Regions from separate parts of the Variovorax sp. dw_954 genome, predicted to be linked through region 2. Evidence: predicted binding sites of a transcription regulator. Region 2 holds the regulator's gene; each other region holds the start of a gene.
What was found. The regulator sigma-54, encoded in region 2, starts transcription at its own class of promoters, with help from an activator protein. The targets are predictions, from matches to a motif close to TGGCANGNAANCTGCTTT.
Positions count from the first base shown of each region.

Region 1: the regulator sigma-54 is predicted to act here: its motif matches at 3,077-3,094, upstream of HB681_RS05625 (outer envelope protein).
Region 3: the regulator sigma-54 is predicted to act here: its motif matches at 4,600-4,617, upstream of HB681_RS10615 (methanol/ethanol family PQQ-dependent dehydrogenase).

Region 1 covers NZ_JAAVVD010000002.1:533,228-539,413, reverse strand. The annotation lists gene HB681_RS05640 (error-prone DNA polymerase) at 1-826, opposite strand, end outside; gene HB681_RS05635 (DNA polymerase Y family protein) at 819-2,123, opposite strand; gene imuA (translesion DNA synthesis-associated protein ImuA) at 2,092-2,877, opposite strand; gene HB681_RS05625 (outer envelope protein) at 3,139-3,966, shown strand; gene HB681_RS05620 (AraC family transcriptional regulator) at 4,112-5,095, shown strand; gene HB681_RS05615 (N-formylglutamate amidohydrolase) at 5,118-5,954, opposite strand; gene HB681_RS05610 (tripartite tricarboxylate transporter substrate binding protein) at 5,959-6,186, opposite strand, start outside.
Region 2 covers NZ_JAAVVD010000010.1:48,425-54,610, forward strand. The annotation lists gene HB681_RS16995 (UDP-glucose/GDP-mannose dehydrogenase family protein) at 10-1,377, opposite strand; gene HB681_RS17000 (RNA polymerase factor sigma-54) at 1,752-3,338, opposite strand; gene lptB (LPS export ABC transporter ATP-binding protein) at 3,350-4,192, opposite strand; gene lptA (lipopolysaccharide transport periplasmic protein LptA) at 4,189-4,896, opposite strand; gene HB681_RS17015 (thiol:disulfide interchange protein DsbA/DsbL) at 4,999-5,646, opposite strand; gene HB681_RS17020 (SPOR domain-containing protein) at 5,778-6,186, opposite strand, start outside.
Region 3 covers NZ_JAAVVD010000005.1:123,375-129,560, reverse strand. The annotation lists gene HB681_RS10640 (tripartite tricarboxylate transporter substrate-binding protein) at 1-334, opposite strand, end outside; gene HB681_RS10635 (ABC transporter permease) at 331-1,125, opposite strand; gene HB681_RS10630 (ABC transporter substrate-binding protein) at 1,200-2,381, opposite strand; gene HB681_RS10625 (PQQ-dependent catabolism-associated beta-propeller protein) at 2,378-3,337, opposite strand; gene HB681_RS10620 (ABC transporter ATP-binding protein) at 3,364-4,104, opposite strand; gene HB681_RS10615 (methanol/ethanol family PQQ-dependent dehydrogenase) at 4,711-6,186, shown strand, end outside.

The DNA.
Region 1 (6,186 bases), on a different contig from region 2:
GGCGCTCTGCATTGGCCTGCAACGCAAAGCCGCATTCGGCCACCGACTTGCCTTCGCGGATGGCGGTGACCACGTCCTGCAGGGGCTTGCGCGAACGCTTGTGCATGTGCACGTCGCCGGCGGCCACGAGGGGCACGCCGGCCTGATTGGCGAGTTGCTGCAGCGAGGCGAGCCAGAGGTCGTCGTCGAGGTTGTTGAGCAGTTCGACGGCGATCCACAGGTTGGCACCGAACAACTCGAAAGCGCTCGCCACATCCGCGCCGGCCACCGCCAAGTCCATCGCCTCGCCGGGCACGCGCCGGGGCACCCACAGCACTTCGCAATGCTGCAGCGACGCCACCTCGCTGGTGGCCCAATCCACGCGGTATTCGCCCTTGGGCGCCGAGGTGTTGCGCGCGGCGGTGATGAACTCGCAGAGATTGCCCCAGCCTTCGAGGTCATGGGCGATCACCACGAGCCTGAAGCGCCCGAAGGCGAACTCGCTGCCGAACAGCACGCGAAAGCCAGGGTTGCGCGGCAGCGGCGCCTCGTCGGGATGGGTGCGCTCGTATTCGGTGAGCGCTTCCAGGTGATCGCGCAGGCCGACATGCGCGCGCACCACGCCGGCCACCGAGCATTCGTCGGTGAGGGCCAGCGCGCGATAGCCGAGTTGATAGGCGCGCTCAACCAGTTCCTCCGGGTTCGATGCGCCGCGCTGGAAGCTGAAGTTGCTCAAGGCATGCAGCTCGGCATAGTCGGGCAGGCCCGGCACGATGGCGCGCCTTGGCGGCTCGCGCAGCGGATGCGGCTTGCGTGCCTGCAATTGCTTGTCGCTGAGTTCAGGCATAGAGGCCTTGCAGGTACCAGCGCGGCGCCTGGTCCAGGGCCAGCGGGGCGGAGAGCCGCTCGCGGTAGACCCACACCAGTCCGGCCTCCGGGCTTTCGGCGATGTAGTAGTCGCGCACCGCCGGATGGCCGCCCTCTTCCTCCTTGCCACCCCACCAGCCGGCCTCCAGGCGCTGCGGGCCGCTGAGGCGACGCAGCTTGCCGCGGTAGTACGGATGGCCGCCGCGCATTTCGAGCGGCAAGGGCTGGCGCAACAGCCAGGGGGGATACAGGCCGTCGGGCTGCAAGGCGGGCACGGCGGCGCTGGTTCTGGCCAGCGCCGGCTGCCAGCCCTGCATGGCCTCGGGCCGATGGTCGGCCTGCGTCACCGGCACGACCACCTGCTGCGCCCCGAGCCGCGCGCTGAGGCGCTCGACCAACTCATGCAGCTTGTCGCCCTTGCGGGAATCCTCGGGCAGGAAGCTGGTGCTGGCGCCGGCCCACGGCGAAGTCTCGACCGTGCGCAGGCGCAGCCAGCTGGCGGGCGCTGCCAGTTGGGTGAGCGCCAGTTTCTCGCTCATCAGGCGGCGCAGGTGCGCCATGTCCTGCGTGGGCTGGGCCGTGCGTACGGTGACGCTTTGGTGCGGCGGCAGGTTGACGCCGTTGAAGCGCTTGAGGTCGAGCGTCCATTGCAGTTCCAGCGCCACCGCGCCGCGCTGGCGTGCGCGCAGCCAGACCTGCAGTGCGGACAACAGGCGGTTGGCCGACCACATGAGCTCGGGCGCGGTTTCGGCGAGCGCGGGCAACTCCAGTTTTTGCTCGAACACGTCGGGCAGCGTGAGCCAGGTGTACTGGTCGGGGCGCAGGCCCCAGGCGACATCCAGCGTTTCCCTCAAGGCCGTATCGAAGCGCCGCGCCAGCCCGCCACGCGGCAGCGCCGCGACATCGCCCCAGGTCTGGCAGCCGAGGCGGGCCAGCACGTCGAGGTGCGGCAGGGCCGCCGTGAGGGTGTCCAGCGGCAAGGCCGCCGGCACATCGGCGGGTGGCTTCTGGCCGCGGGCGAACAGGCGCAGGCGGGCCAGCGCGATCAGGCTGGTCGCGCCTTGCGCCCGCTGCACGCGCCCCTCTGACGGGTTTGCAGCGGAAATCTGGCGCATCAACGAAAGCCGGCCACCCCACAAGCGTTCGCAAGCCGAGACATCGAGGAGCAAGCCCTCGTCGAGCCAGGCCACCCGCGGCGTGAACTGCAGCGCCCACCAGCCGAGTGCCTCGCGCGGGAGTTCGGGTTCAGGCTGCCACCGGAGCGCGACCCAATGCACCTTGTGCTCCTTTCCATGTGTCGATCCGGACCACGACAGGGCCCAGCTCGAGGGGCGCGCCTTGCGGGTGCAGGCGCGCCTTGCGACGCATCTGGCTGGCGGCCAGCAGCGCGCTCATGCGACCGTTGCGCGCGGGCAGCGTGAGCGGCATGGCCAGCGGCGGGCCGCGGCGCTTGAGCAGGTGGACCTGCATATGGGCCTCGTCACGCACCACCTGCAAGCGCAGCCGCGCCGGGGAAGCCGTTTGCGCGACCGATTCGGGCCGGAACACGAACAACAGCGCCTCGTGCTGCGCCGCCGCGAGTTGCAATCGACGCAGTTCGCCCACGCGCGCCTGCGGCAGCCAGGCGAGAACGGCGGCCACGTCGGCGCAGCGCAGTGCCTGCTCGCAGGCCCAGAGGCAGGCGCCGGACGCCTGGCCCCGAATCCACATCAAGGCCTCCACCGGCAACCCTCCCGCCGCCAGCGCCGGACCAAAAGGCTCGTGCGGCGCACCGACCATCACCACCGGCCCGCCCCGGTCCTGCACCGCCTGCGCCAGGGCCGGCAACAGCAACTGCCAGACATGCGCCTCGGGCGTGGATTGCAGCACCTCCGTCATGGCGCCGACGGGCCAGCCGCCGCCGGGCAGTTCGGCATCCAGCGCGGCATGGCCGGTGGCGACGACCTGCGCGTCGGCACCGCCCAGCTCGTCGCCGCGCCACACGTTGTGGCGCCCGGAAGCGAGGAAAGAGTCGAGGGAAAGAAGGCCCATGATGGAATCGATGACTGTATTTTTATACAGTATTTTGATGCCATGGTTTTTTCTTTTTCAAGCGGGGCCTAGCGCTTGTCCCGCACAGGTACGTCTCGATCCTGAAAGGCTGTCAATGGGCCGGAGAGCCAATGGAAGGTCGTCAGGCAACTGCATAAACTGACCTCCAGCAGCACCCTAATGACCGGCGAGTCAGTTCTGGCACACTTCCTGCACGTTTTGTTTCATCTCCTTTCCCAACCTTTCCCGACCGTGTTCCCCATGAAATCCAAAGCAGCGAATGGGTTCGCTGGCGTTGCAATCGCCGCCCTCGCCTTCGCCAGTTCCTTCGCCCACGCCGACTTCCTCGACTGGAGCGACACCTCCGTCGGCTACCGCTACGGCACCCAGTTCCGCGAGCCCTTCAACAAGCAGGACATCGCGAAGAACGTCGTCAACTTCACCCACGCGGATGGCTTCAAGTACGGCACCAACTACCTGAACATCGACGTGCTCAAGTCCGACAGCAAGGACAGCGACGCGACGGAAACGTACATCGTCTATCGCAACACGCTCGATCTCGGCAAGATCACCGGCAACAGCCTTGCCCTGGGACCGGTGCGCGGACTGGGCATCACCAGCGGCCTCGACTGGAACCACAAGAACGATCCCGGCTACGCCTCGCGCAAGCAGATGCTCGTCCTCGGCCCGACCTTCATGATGGACGTGCCAGGCTTCCTCAACGTCAGCGTGCTGGCCCTGTGGGAAAGCAACGAACCCAACAGCATCGACAAGCGCTATTACTACAAGACGCACCCGGCACTGAGCCTGGCCTGGGCAATCCCCCTGGGCGACACCAACCTGTCGTTCGAGGGCTACCTGAACTGGATCGCACCCAAGGGCAAGGACGAGTTCGGCGTGAACACCGCCACCGAAACCAACTTCGACGGCATACTCTGGTACGACGCGGGCGTGCCGCTCAACTGGGGCAAGAACAAGTTCCGGGTGGGCCTGGAATACCAGTACTGGCGCAACAAGTTCGGCAACCCCAGCAGCGTCCCGGGCTCGCTCGCGAAGACGCCGCAGATCCGCGCCGAATACCACTTCTGACGCTGGTCGGCCGATGCGCGGCGGCCGCATTTCCGCATGCCGCATCGGTTGCGACCCTGATGGAAGAGTGCGACCCGCCTCCTAAAATCCGTCGCGAAAATCGGTTCAATCCCGCTGCGGCGGCACCCAGTGCGAAGGGCACTTCATGGAAGCGTGGTTCAGTTCGGAAATGCAGCCGATTTGCCAGTCGCCGATGTTCGTCTCCACCGACCCCGACGTGGTCAAGCTGCAGACCACCGGCGCCTTCAAGGCGCACGACCTGTTCTGGGGCAAAGGCAAGGTCGATGCGGCGCTGTATGGCGCGCATGTCGGCTCGCTCTCATTCTTCGTCCTCCAGTATGGTGCGGCGGTGCGCATCGAGCCGGGGCAACTCGACGGCTTCGTGCTGTTCCAGGTGCCGCTCGCGGGCTCGGCGGAGATCCGGGTGGACGGCAGGCCCGTGGCCGCTTCGCCCAGCACCGGCGCGGTGATCTCGCCCAACCTTGGCCTGGAACTCGACTGGCATGAAGGCTGCCGCCAGCTGCTCGTGAAGATTCCGCGCGAGCGTGTGGAAAACACCTGCCGCGGCCTCCTCGACGACGACCTGTCCCGGCCCATCGAATTCGACCCGGAACTGCAGCTCGACAACGACGCGGGCCGCAGCTGGCAGCATCAACTGGCCAGCCACTTCTGCAACCTGCACATGCCCTCGCCGGCCTTCGCACCGCAACTGTTGCCGGTGCAGGAGGAAGCCCTCATCCACCATCTCCTGCTGCGCCAGGGCAGCAACTATTCGCAGCGCCTGTCGCAGTCACAGCGGGCCGCCGCGCCCCGCGCGGTGCGGGCCGCGCAGCACTTCATCCGCGCGCACCTGTACGAGACCCTCACGCTCGACATGATTGCGAAGGCAAGCGGCGCCAGCGTCCGCAGCCTGTGCCTGGCCTTCCAGAAGCACCTGCAGGAATCGCCGATGGCCTATGTGCGCACCGCCCGGCTGGAACGCGCGCGGCAGGACCTGGTGAGCGCGCCACCCGGCGCCCAGGTCACCGACATTGCCCTGCGCTGGGGCTTCAACCATGTCGGAAGGTTCAGCACGGCCTATCGCAAGCGCTACGGCGAATCGCCGTTGCAGACGCTGCGGGCAGCGTAGCCAGCTTCGCGCCTTCGACCCTTCAGGCGAGCTCTGCCGAATAGTCGATGAGGTAGCCGAGCAGGTAGGCCATGTCGCGCTGCACCTCGAGCAGGCCCGCCGTGGGCTCCAGCGACTGCTCGTCCATGAACAACCGCCGATTGATATCGATCTGCAGCGAGTGCCGCCGCTCCTTCGGCGCGCCCAGCTTGCGCACCAGTTCTATGCCCTTGTACGGATCGTTCAACCCGACGTAGTACCCCCTGCGCTCCAGCAACCGCTGGACACAGCGCGTGACCAGTTTGCCCGCGGTGGTGCCGTCGCGATTGCCGATGACGATGTCGTAGGGCATCTCGCCACCCATCTCCGGCGGATACACCCTTGACCGCGAAGGCATGGAGAGACAGCTCAGATGAATGCCGAAGCCGCAGCGCCTGATGACGCGAAACCAGGCTTCGTCCAGCGCGCAGTGGTACGGCATCCAGTAGTTGGCGATGCGAGCTTCCACTTCTTCGAGCGACAGCGACCGGTCATAGATAGGCATGCCATCGATCGCGCGCCAGACCAGGCCCATGCCAAGACGCGACTGCGCCGGCGCATCGGGGGCAGGCGTAGCGCCTGGCACCACCTCAGGATCGAGGTCCGTGGCGCTGCGATTGACGTCGATGTAGGTGCGCGGGAATGCGGCCTGGACCAGTGTCGCGCCCATGGCGGGGGCGAAGGAGAAGATGCTGTCGATGTACATGCCCTCGGCCTGCCGCAGGTGTTCGAAGTTGCATCCGAATCGAAAATCGTGGGGGTAGATGTCGCCGCTGTGCGGGGAATCGATCAGGACTGCGCTCTCGCGTACGCCGCGCGTTACGGAGACTGGAGGCCTCATGGCTTCAGTCCAGGCTGATGCGAGCGCCGCGCGCGATTCGCCGCAGCGCGACGATGTCGCTGGCGACGCGCGACGCAAATTGATCGGGTGAGGAGGCGCTCGGGTACAGCCCCACGGGTTCCATGCGCTGCCGCACATGCGGCGTCTCGAGAATCCGGTTGACCGATGCGTTCAGCTTGTCGCGCAAGCCCTGGGCCATCCTCGCCGGACCGACCAGGCCGAACCACGTCGG
Region 2 (6,186 bases):
CGGATTTGGTCAGGAACTGTTTCGGCCGATGCCGAAATAGCTGACGCCCGCCTCGCGCATCGTCTCCGGCTCGTAGAGATTGCGCCCATCGAAGATCACCGGCGCTTTCATCACCGCCTTGAGCCGCTCAAGGTTGGGACTTCGATAGGCTTTCCACTCGGTCACGATGACCAGCGCGTCGGCACCTGCCAACGCGGCCATCGGGTCGGTCGCGTACTCGATGCGGTCGATGCACTCCGGCGCATCGGCAAAGTCCTGCGGCAGCACGCGCTGGGTCTCCTGCACCGCCACCGGGTCGTGCGCCACGATGCGCGCGCCGGCGCGGGCCAGCGCACCCAGCAACACGCGGCTCGGCGCCTCGCGCATGTCGTCGGTGTTGGGCTTGAAGGCCAGGCCCCACACGGCGAAGGTCTTGCCATGGAGATCATTGCCGAAGCGCTCGAATATCTTGCGCACGAGGACGTGCTTCTGCGCGTCGTTGACCGCCTCGACCGATTCCAGCACCTGCAGCCGCTGCCCGTATTCACCCGCGGAGCGCATCAGCGCCTGCACGTCCTTCGGAAAGCAACTGCCGCCGTAACCGGTGCCCGCGTACAGGAAGCTGTAGCCGATGCGCGGGTCGGAGCCGATGCCCTGGCGCACCATCTCGATGTCGGCGCCCACCTTGTCGGCCAGGTTGGCCAGCTCGTTCATGAAGCTGATGCGCGTGGCCAGCATCGCGTTGGCCGCGTACTTGGTGAACTCGGCGGACTTCACGTTCATCACGCGCATGCGCTCGTGGTTGCGGTTGAAGGGCGCGTACAGCTTGCGCATGGCGGCGAGCGCGTCTCGGCCATCGTCGTTGTCATCCACGCCCAGCACGATGCGGTCGGGGCGCATGAAATCCTCGACGGCCGCGCCTTCCTTCAGGAACTCAGGGTTGCTGACGACGGCAAAGCGCTGGTCGGCCATGCCGCGCTTCGTAAGTTCGTCGCGGATGGCCGCGCCGACTTTCTCCGCGGTGCCCACGGGCACGGTCGACTTGTCGACAATGACCTTGAAGGCGTTCATGCTGCGCCCGATGCTGCGCGCCGCGGCCAGCACATATTTCAGGTCGGCGCTGCCATCTTCGTCGGGCGGCGTGCCGACCGCGATGAACTGCACGTCGCCATGCGCCACGGCCGCCTCGACGTCGGTCGAGAAGGTCAGGCGTTTGGCGGCCACGTTCGAGTGCACGAGGTCGGCCAGGCCGGCCTCGTAGATGGGGATGCCGCCGCTGTTGAGCGTCTGGATCTTGACCGGGTCGAGGTCGAGGCAGAAAACGTGGTTGCCGAGGTCGGCCAGGCAGACGCCAGTGACGAGCCCGACATAGCCGGTGCCGATGATGGTGATGTTCATGGATGCGAAATCAAATCGACCTGCGGCAATAGGCAGCACGCCGAAGCAAGCGATGGGTTTTCAGGCACTCACCGAACTGGGTCTTGGACCAGTTCGCGGAGTTCCTATGGGCGACTTGAAACAAGTCCGGGCCGCCGGGACAAGATTGCGTGTGGTTGGAGGCGTAGCGCCCATCCGCGCAGTGACTACCGAGTTATAGCGGTCGCTAACAATTATGTCTAAATGTATTGTAGCGGCACAGCGCGTGCCGGCCCGCGCATCCCCTGTGAGCGACATGAAAGCTGCAAACGCAACCAAGCCACAACTTGACGAAAGTTAGCGACTTTTGCGGAGGCCTAAGCGGTTGCAACATTGCACTGCAACGCTGGGACGCACTACAAAGCCTTGCGTAAATTCGCCGGCGCGATCCGCAGTGCTTCGCGGTACTTCGCCACCGTCCGCCGCGCGCACTCGATCCCCTGCTCCTTGAGCATGTCCGAGATCTGGCTGTCCGACAGCGGCTTCTTGATGTTCTCGCTCGTCACGAACTGCTTGATCAGCGCCCGCACCGCCGTGCTGGACGCATTCCCGCCGGTCTCCGTACCCAGCGCCGACCCGAAGAAGTACTTGAGTTCCACCGTGCCGTAGGGCGTCGACATGTACTTCGCGGTCGTCACGCGGCTGATCGTCGACTCGTGCAGCCCGAGTTCGTCGGCAATCTCGCGCAACACCAGTGGCCGCATTGCCAGTTCGCCGTGCACGAAGAAGTTCTTCTGCCGCTCGACGATGGCGTTGCTTACGCGCAGGATCGTGTCGAATCGCTGCTGTATGTTCTTGATGAACCAGCGTGCCTCCTGCAGCCGCTGCGACAGCGCCTGGCTGCCCTCGCCCTTGTGCGCCTTCAGCGCACCGGCGTAGATGTCGTGCACGCGCAGGCGCGGCATGACGTCGGGGTTGAGCATGACGCGGAACCTGAGCGTGGCGCCGCGACCGGTGCGCGTGACGATCACGTCGGGCACGACCACGTTGCGCTCCACGTCGACGAAGCGGCGGCCCGGCTTGGGCTCCAGCCGCGCGATGAGCTGCATCGCCGCGCGCACCAGTTCCTCGTTGCTCTTGGTGAGCGTGGCCAGGCGCTTGAAGTCGCGGCGGGCCAGCAGGTCCATCGGCAATTTGCAGATGGCGATGGCGACCTTGCGCACCTGCTCCTCGTCCTCGGCTTCATCGGCACGCGCCAGCGCGCGCAACTGGATCGCCAGGCATTCGCCCAGGTCGCGCGCACCCACGCCGACCGGCTCCAGGCTCTGCAGCAGGCCCAGCGCCATCTGGAAGCGATGCACCAGTTCGTCGAACTCGTCGTTGTCGTTGCCGGCCAGGCCCGAGGCCAGCGCAGGCAGCGAGTCCTCCAGGTAGCCGTCGTCGTTGAGCGACTCGATCAGGAAACTCAGCGCGGCGCGGTCGGTCTCGTCGAGGCGCAGGCCCAGGGCCTGGCGGTGCAGGAAGGCCTGCAGCGACTCCTGGCTGCGCGCCAGCTCGGTGGCGTCGGCGCGCTCGTCGCCGCCCAGGTTGTTGGCGCGCGCGGGGGCGTCGCCGCCCCATTCGCTGTCGTCGGGCACCATGTCGACAGTGCCGTCGCCGCCCCAGTCGGGCTCGCTGTCGGAGACGCCGTCCGCGGTCGCATCGGCGGTGGCGGAATCCGCCTCGCTCGACGCGGTGGCGGAGGCAGGGCCGTCCGCGCCGTTGGCGATCGGTGGGGTGGCGAAGTCGTCGTCACGCGGCGGCGGCGCGTCGGCGGCTTCGAGGCCGAACTCCTCGCGCACAGCCTCCTCCGCGGTGCGTTCGAGGAACGGGTTGTCGTCGAGCATCTGCTCGACTTCCTGGCTCAGTTCCAGCGTCGACAGTTGCAGCAGCCGGATCGACTGCTGCAATTGGGGCGTCAGTGCCAGGTGCTGCGATACGCGCAGCGACAGGCCTTGCTTCATGCCGAAGGCCCCTACATTCTGAAATGCTCGCCGAGGTACACCCTGCGTACCTCCGCGTTGTCGACGATCTCCGAAGGCGTGCCTTGTGCCAGCACTTGCCCGTCGCTGATGATGAAAGCGTGATCGCAGATGCCCAGCGTCTCCCGCACGTTGTGATCCGTGATGAGCACGCCGATGCCGCGCCCCTTCAGGAAGCTGATGATCCGCTGGATCTCGATCACGGCGATCGGGTCGATCCCCGCGAAGGGCTCGTCCAGCAGGATGAAGCGCGGCTGCGTGGCCAGCGCCCGCGCGATTTCCACGCGCCTGCGCTCGCCGCCCGACAGTGACAGTGCCGGGGAATCGCGCAGATGTTCGACGCGCAGGTCGCTCAGGAGCTCGGTCAGGCGCTCCTCGATGCGCGCCTTGCCGAGCGGCACCCGCTTGCCGTTGGCATTGGTCTCGAATTGCAGCTCCAGCACGGCGCGCACGTTCTGCTCGACCGTGAGCTTGCGGAAGATCGAAGCTTCCTGCGGCAGGTAGCTCAGGCCCATGCGCGCGCGGCGGTGGATCGGCATGTGCGCGATCGGCTCGCCGTCGATGGTGATGTCGCCGGCATCGGCCCGGACCAGCCCGACGATCATGTAGAAGGACGTGGTCTTGCCGGCGCCGTTGGGGCCCAGCAAGCCGACCACTTCGCCCTTCTGCACGCCGAGCGACACGTCCTTGACCACCATGCGGCTGCCGTAGGACTTCTGCAGGCCGCGCGCGTCGAGGCGGCTGCCGTTGCCGGGGACCGCCGTGACGGCGCCCCCACCCGACCCGAGCAAGGGCTCGCCGCCTGTGTCGATCAGGGCGTTGTCGTTGCGCATCACGGGGGCGCTTCCCCACCGAGCGTGGTGGTGGAGCGCAGGCCGGCGCCCGGGGCCGGCGCTGGCGCCGGAGGCGCGGAACCAGCCCGGGGACTGCCCGGCAATGCATTGACCGGCGGGCGCGGCGTGAGCACGGCACGCACGCGCGCGCCCTGCGTGCCGGACGACACGGCGGCGTCCGGCGGCACGGTCGAGCCGTTGACGGTGAAGGTGTCGTTGCTCTGGTCGTAGACGATCAGCGGGCCGCTGCTTTCGTCGTTGACCTTGCTGCCGATCAGGCGGCGCATCACGGCATGGCCGATGAACTTGACGTTGTCGGCGCGGCTGTCGTACTCGATGCGGTCGGACTCGCCTTCGATCCACTCGTCGCCGCCGGGTGCATCGCGCTTCTGCTTGTAGTAGGCCAGCTTGCCGGGCGCGGCGGTGACCACGCCGTACTGGTAGCCCTCCGGGTCCTGCCGCACGTCGATGCGCGCGCCGCGGATGATGATCGTGCCCTTGGTGACGACCACCGTGCCGGTGAACACGCTGGTCTGCTTCAGGTCGTCGTAGCGCATGGCGTCCGACTCGATGTTCATCGGCTTGGCGCGGTCGGCCTTTTCAGCGTGCGCAAGCGGCGCACCCGCCACGGCCGCCACTGCGAGCAGACTCAGGGTTGCCTTGCGTAGGGATGGAAGCTGGGAGTGGTGGATGGGGCGCGTTGTCATAAAGGCACGAAACTTGCTGCGCCCATTGTATGCGGCAGGCTGACGCGGCCTTGACGAAAGGCCCAGTGTCGGAGGTCGATATTTACTGCCAGTTGACTTTTCTCAACCCTTGCGCGCTTCGACGACCAAGTAGTCGGTAATCTGCAACGCACGCTCCATGCTGCGGGCCAGTTCGCCGTCCACGTACCAGCGACCGGCCACGCCGAACGCCGGAACGCCGGTGACCTGGTAGTCGTTCTGCAGTTGCGTGGCGCGCTTGGCCTTGCCGGCGACCGAGAAGGACTTGAACATCTCGCCGAATTTCTTGGCGTCGAGTTCCGGCTGCTTGGCCACCCAGGCCAGGATCGCGTCGTCGCCCATGACCGGCTGGCGTTGGCGGTGGATGGCGTCGAAGATCTTCATCTGCATGTCGTCGACCTTGCCCATCGCCTCCAGCGCGTAGTACATGCGCTGCTTGCTTTCGACGTCGTTGCCGACGAAGGCCACCGGCACGCGCCGGAAAGCGACCTGCGGCGGCAGTTTCTTGACCCAGGCCTCGAGGTCCGGCTCGAAGGCGGCGCAGTGCGGGCAGTTGTACGAAAAGAACTCGACCACCTCGACCTTGCCGGCCGGCGAATCCACCGGCGCGGGCTTGCCGAGCTTGATGTAGTCCTTGCCAGCCGAGAACATGGGCGCCTGCGCATGCGAAGGGCTGGCCAAGGGAAGCAGCCCCAGCGAAGTGGCGGCGAGCGAAAAATCACGACGATTCATTGAACAATTTCTCCAGTGCGGCTGACAGAGCCTGCCATGCGGCGCGAAGTTCCACGCGCGCAAGCCCGGCCCATTCTCCCTGCAAGTTTCATTCAGTTTCCGACGCAGCGCGCGGAGGCCGGGGATGGCGCCTACTTCTGCACCCGCACCAGGGCGGTGTCCAGACCGCCGCTGTCGAGCCGCTCCTTCAAGCGGTCGGCGTCGTCCTTCTTGCTGTACGGGCCGGCGCGCACGCGGTAGACCGTGCGTCCGGCCTGCTCGCGTTCGGTGACCTTGGTCTCGACGCCCATCAGCGACAACTTGGCGCGTTGCGCCTCGGCATCCTCGGTGGAGCGGAACGCGCCGGCCTGCACGAAGTACATGAAGGGGTCCGCGCCGGAAGAAGGCGCCGCGGCAGCCACCTGCGTGCTGCCGCCAGTCTTCGAGCGGGCCAGGTCGCCGATCGGGTCGCTGGAGGAAGGCGGCAGGGCGTTGGCTTCGGCCGGCGTCACCGGCTTGGTGGCGGGCTTGGTGGTGGGGGCGACCACCACGGGCACCGGC
Region 3 (6,186 bases), on a different contig from region 2:
TGTGCGTGAAGGGCGCGCGGAACACGGGCTGCGGTATCTGCGCGATGGTGTATCCGTTGGGTTCGGACTGGGTCAGCAAGCCCATGGCCATCGTGCCGCCGGCGCCAGGGCGGTTGCTGACCACGACCGGCTGGCCAAGGGCGGGCCCCGCGAGTTCAGCCAGCAGGCGCAGCGAAAGATCGGTGGCGGCGCCCGCGGCCCAGGGCACCCACAGCATCACCGGGCGGATGGGGAAAGGCTCGGACCGCGCTGCCCCGGCGGCGTTCACGAACGGCAGGGCCGTCAGCGCACCCGCCGCCGCACTCACCAGCAGCCGTCGGCGCCCGGCGTTCACGGCGGGCCTCCACGCTTGGTCAGCCCGCCGAAGCCGCGCTGCGGGTCGTATCCCCAGCAGGCCACGAAGAAGAAGACGAACAGGCAGCCCAGCACCACCCACGGGGCGGCACCGGGGTCCTTGCCGTAGAGCGCGAAGCGGATCCATTCGACGGCATGCGTGAACGGGTTGAAGCGCGCCAGCTGGTAGACCCATTCGGCGCCCGACTCCTGCAGCTTCCACAGCGGGTAGAGCGCAGTCGACATGAAGTACATCGGGAAGATCACGAAGTTCATCGTGCCGGCAAAGTTCTCGAGCTGCTTGATGTAGACCGACAGCAACAGGCCGAGCGCGCCCAGCATCAGCGCGCCGCACACGAGCGCCAGCAGCGCATGCAGGCCGGCCAGCGAGAAAAGCGGAAGGTCGGTGCCGACCAGCATCGCGACGACGATGAAAGCCAGCGCCTGCAACACCGACAGCAAGGCCGTCGCGCACAGCTTGCAGAACAGCAGCCAGGCGCGCGGCAGGGGCGCGGTGAGCAGCAGCCGCATCAGGCCCATCTCACGGTCGTAGACCATTGCAAGCGAGGACTGCATGCCGTTGAACAGCAGCACCATGCCGACCAGGCCTGGCGCGATGTAGACGTCATACGGGATGTAGGTGTCGTAGGGCTCGACGATGGCCACGCCGAAGACGTTGCGAAAGCCCGCTGCGAAGACCGCCAGCCACAGCAGCGGGCGGACCAGCGCGGACACAAGGCGGCCGGTCTGCTGCGAGAACTTGATGAGTTCGCGCATGACGATGGCGCGCATGGCCTGCAGCGCGTGCGCAATGCCGCGGCGCGGCGCCGTGTCGTCTGCGGCTTCCACCGTCGTGCTGGCGGGGGTCATCGCGTCACCTTGCATTTCTTCTCCGGCGCATCCGCGCCCAGCGTGTCCAGCACGTTGCTGGGGTGCAGCAGGCCGTCGATCGGCGCCTGCGAGATCACGCCCTGGCCGTCGGTCAGCAGGACGGTCTGGCGCAGTTGCCCGTCCCAGGGGCGAAAGCTCAGGCTGGTGCCCTTGGAGCCGTCGATCGGCGTCTTGGCGAGCGCCTGCGCCCAGTTGGCCACCGGCCCCTTGGGCGCCGCGATGGCCGCCGCCACCAGCGCCTTCCCGGCCATCCACGCCGCCCAGTCGCTGGCAGTCATCGGCCGGCCGACAGCCTTGGCGAAGCGGCGCGACACCTGCGGCGCGCCGTAGCGCTCGAATTGCGCGTGCCAGGCCACTGCCACCAGCCCCGCGTCACCCACCACCGGCCGCGGCAGCACGATGCGGTACGGCAGGGTGCGCGCGAATTCGCCGTCGCTGTCGACCACCCAGACCGCGTCGTAGGTGCTGCCGGCCGTCAGCAGCAGCGGGTTGGCCAGGTCGCGCTCGCGCGGGTCGGCGGACAGCTTGAAGGGCTTGGTCGCCACCACCTGCAGGCCGTAGCGCTTGATCGACGCCTGGACCGTGGCGGCGCGCAACTGGTCCTGCGCACTCTGCCCCACCAGCAGCAACAGCTTGTTCCATTTGCGTGACACAAGGGTTTGCGCCAAGGCATCGGCGCGCATGCGTTCGCTCGGCAGGATGTGGAACAGGCGCGCCCGGCAATCCTGCTCGCGCAGGCTGTCGGCCGGGTCGCCGATGTTGATGACCGGCACCTTCACCGCGTCCGCGACGGCCAGCGTCCAGTCGGTCGGCAGGTCGGTGAGCAGGACTGCCGCGCCGGCCTTCTCCGCGGCCTGGGCGGCCGTTCGGGCGGCCGCCAGCGAGTCGGCCGGCTGGCTCGTCAGCGCCACGCCGGCATCGACCGCCTGGAGTTCGAATTCGCTTTCCTCCAGCGCGACCTGCAAGCCGTCGTTCGCGGGGCCGTCGGTATGGCCCAGGAAATGACGCTCGACAAGCGAGCGCTCCAGCCGGGGGTCATCGGCCGGAACGATCAAGGTGGCCTTCAGCGGCGTGACCGCGCCGGCCGCACCCGCCACGCTCGCGCCCAGCGCCGCCACCAGCAGCGCCAAACCCACGCGGCAGGCTCGCCCCTTCATTCCACCACCACCAGGCCGTAGGGAACGCGCCCGACCGGGATGCTCTTGAGCGGCTTGGCACCGGCCACGTCGACCACCGTCACGTCGTCGCTCAGGCCGTTCACCACATAGAGCCGCGCCTCGGCCTTGTCGAGCGTGAGGTTCCATGCCCGCTTGCCGACCAGCACGAGATTCGTGACCTTGCGCTGCGCCACGTCGACGAAGGCCACGTGGTTGGCCCGGCCCAGCGCCACGAAGGCGCGCTTGCCGTCTTGCGAGATCTGGATGCCGACCGGCGTGATGTCCTCGGCGCGCGCGCCCTTGACCTCGAAGTTGACAGTGGCGATCACAGACTGGCTGGCCGTGTCGATGACGCTGACGCTGGCATCGAGTTCGTTGGTCACCCACAGTTCCTTGCCGTCGGGCGTGAAGGCCAGGCGGCGCGGCCGCTTGCCGACCTTGACGTTCTTCACCACCTTGGCGGTGGCGACGTCGATGACGTGGACCAGGCTCGCCACCTCGGACGTGACGTACAGCGTCTTGCCGTCCGCGCTGACCTTGACGCCCTCGGGCTCCTTGCCGACCTTGACCGACTTGACCACCTTGCCGGTGGCCGCATCGACGAAGCTGGTGGCGCCCTCGTCCTCGTTGGAGACGTAGATGGTCTTGCCGTCCGGCGAGATGTCGAAGGCTTCGGGCTCATCGCCGAGCGGTATGCGGCGCACCGACTTGCCGGTGGCGGGGTCGATCACGTCGGCGGCGTTGGAGTCGGTGCAGGCGACCATGATCATGTGCTCCGGCGTCATCTGGATGTGGCGGCCGCGCTTGCAGGTGGGGATGGTGCCTTTCACCGTGAGCGTGGCCAGGTCGATCATGGTGAGCGCCTGGTCCTTCTCGCTCGACACATAGGCCGTGCCCTGGGCCATCGCGGCCCCGCCCATGCACAGCCCCAGCGCCACCGCGCCCGCACCGGCCATGCGCTTGCCCCACACACCAACGTCATTCATGTACTCGTCTCCTTTTGTCTGGTCTCGTTCGTGCGCGAGATGAAGCCTGCTTCCAGCGTCGGCCCGCCCAGCGCCTGCGTCACCTCGGCCGGCGTGCCGTCGCACAACAGCTCGCCCTTGTGCAGCACCAGCACGCGGTCGGCGCCCTCGGCCTCACCCACCAGATGGGTGGCCCACAGCACGCCCACGCCGCGCTCCTTCACGTCGGCACGCAGCGCACGCATCAGGTCCTGGCGCGACTTGGGGTCCAGCCCCACCGTGGCTTCGTCCATCAGCAGCACGGAGGGTCGATGCAGCAAGGCACGCACAAGTTCCACCTTGCGCCGGTTGCCGCCGGAGAGTTCGCGCACCTTGCGGTCGAGGTTGGGCTCGATGCCGAGGCGGGCGCAGTCGGCCTCGATCCGCTGCACCGCCAGGCGCCGCGGCAAGCCGTGCAGGTCCGCCTGGAACAGCAGGTTGCGCCGGATGCTGAGGTCCAGGTCGAGCGAGATCTGCTGGAACACCACGCCGATGTGACGCAGCGCCGCTGTCGCCGAGCGGCCCAGCGAATGGCCCGCCACCTCGACCTCGCCCTCGTCCGCCGCGAACAGCCCCGTGAGCACCTGGAACAGCGTCGACTTGCCGGCGCCGTTCGGGCCCAGCAGCGCGACGAATTGCCCCGACGCCAGGCTCAATGAAAGTCCCTTCAATGCCACGCGTGCGCCGTACCGTTTGGTCAGGCCGGTGGTCCGGAGCATGGTCTTCGAAAGTGTCTCTGGCATTGATCGGTTGTCGTGGTCGGTCAAGGCAATCCGCATTGGACTGCTGCATTCTTGTTGGCGAGTGAGGGCCGGCCACAGGGCGGATGCGGAGCCTCCATCAAGCAATACCCGCGCCCATGGTTTTTCTGCCGCCGTCGCATGCGTCGTCTGCCTCCGGATGACACCGTTGCCGGTGAAACACTCTGTGTCGAAAGTGGTTGCCACATTTCTGATGCAGCACCCACCGACCGATGCTGCGGCCATTGGCCGGATCGCACTTCATGGTGAACCCTGAGAGCGCTGCGATCCAGGCGCGGGCCCGCGCTGCGCGCCAGCGTCGCGCGACTCGCACGCCAGTCGCCCGGCGTGACCTGCGATCCCCCGCAAACAGGTCCCTTGGCTAGGGTTTCCCCTCGCAATGTGCTTCAGCACGGCGCATGCGCGGGCGGCAACTCATCGTTGCAAGACGCCACGAATGCGGCGTCCTGAAGCAGGCGCGCAACTTGCATTTACTTCGCTGGCCGGCTTCGTCGAGTTGCTCGGCAGGCGCCTGTTTGCGGTTGGTGCGGGCAGGCTCTGATGTTCCAAAACAAGGAGACTTCGATGCGATTTTCCGGGCACTTACTAGGGCGCACCTGGCGCCTGCTGGCGGCGGCGCTACTTGCGGTGCCGGCATTGGCGCATGCCAATGCCGATGTCGAGAAAAATATCGCCAACTCGAAGAATTGGGCGATGCAGGCTGGCGACATGTACAACCAGCGCTACAGCAAGCTCAAGCAGATCAACACGGGCAACGTCGGCAAGATGCAGGTCGCGTGGATGTTCTCCACCGGCGTGCTGCGCGGCCATGAAGGCTCGCCGCTGGTGATCGACGGGACGATGTACCTGCACTCGCCCTTCCCCAACAAGGTCTTCGCGATCGACCTCGACACGCAGAAGATCATCTGGAAGTACGAGCCCAAGCAGGATCCGGCTGTGATCCCGCAGATGTGCTGCGACACCGTGTACCGCGGCCTGGCGTATGCAGAGGGCAAGGTCCTGCTGCAACAGGCCGACAGCAACCTGGTCGCGCTCGACGCCAAGACCGGCAAGGTGATCTGGACCGTCAAGAACGGCGACCCGAAGCTCGGCGCGGTCAACACCAATGCGCCGCACGTCTTCAAGGACAAGGTCATCACCGGCATCAGCGGCGGCGAATGGGGCGTGCGCGGCTTCATCGCAGCCTACAACCTGAGCGACGGCAAGCTGGCCTGGAAGGGCTACAGCGTCGGACCCGATGCAGAAATGCTGATGGACCCGCAGAAGACCATGACCTGGACCGACGGCAAGATGGCGCCGGTGGGCCCCGACTCCTCGCTGAAGACCTGGAAGGGCGACCAGTGGAAGATCGGCGGCGGCACCACCTGGGGCTGGTACAGCTACGACAAGGCGCTCAACCTGATGTACTACGGCTCGGGCAATCCGTCGACGTGGAATCCGTCGCAGCGGCCCGGTGACAACAAGTGGTCGATGACCATCTGGGCGCGTGACGTGGACACCGGCATGGCCAAGTGGGTCTACCAGATGACGCCCTTCGACGAATGGGACTTTGACGGCGTGAACGAAATGATCCTGGCCGACATCGACGTCAAGGGCAAGCCCACCAAGGCGCTCGTGCACTTCGACCGCAACGGCTTCGCCTACACGATGGACCGCGTGACGGGTGCGCTGCTGGTTGCCGAAAAGTATGACCCGAACGTCAATTGGGCCACCAACGTCGACATGAAGACCGGCCGCCCGCAAGTGGTTGCGAAGTACTCGACGGCGCAGAACGGACCGGACGTCAACAGCAAGGGCATCTGCCCGGCAGCCTTGGGAAGCAAGGACCAGCAGCCTGCGTCCTACGACCCTGAAACCAAGCTCTTCTACGTGCCGACCAACCACGTCTGCATGGACTACGAGCCGTTCAAGGTCGAGTACACGGCCGGCCAGCCATATGTGGGCGCGACGCTCTCGATGTTCCCGGCGCCGAACAGCCATGGCGGCATGGGCAACTTCATCTCCTGGAACGCCGGCACCGGCAAGATCGTGCAGAGCCAC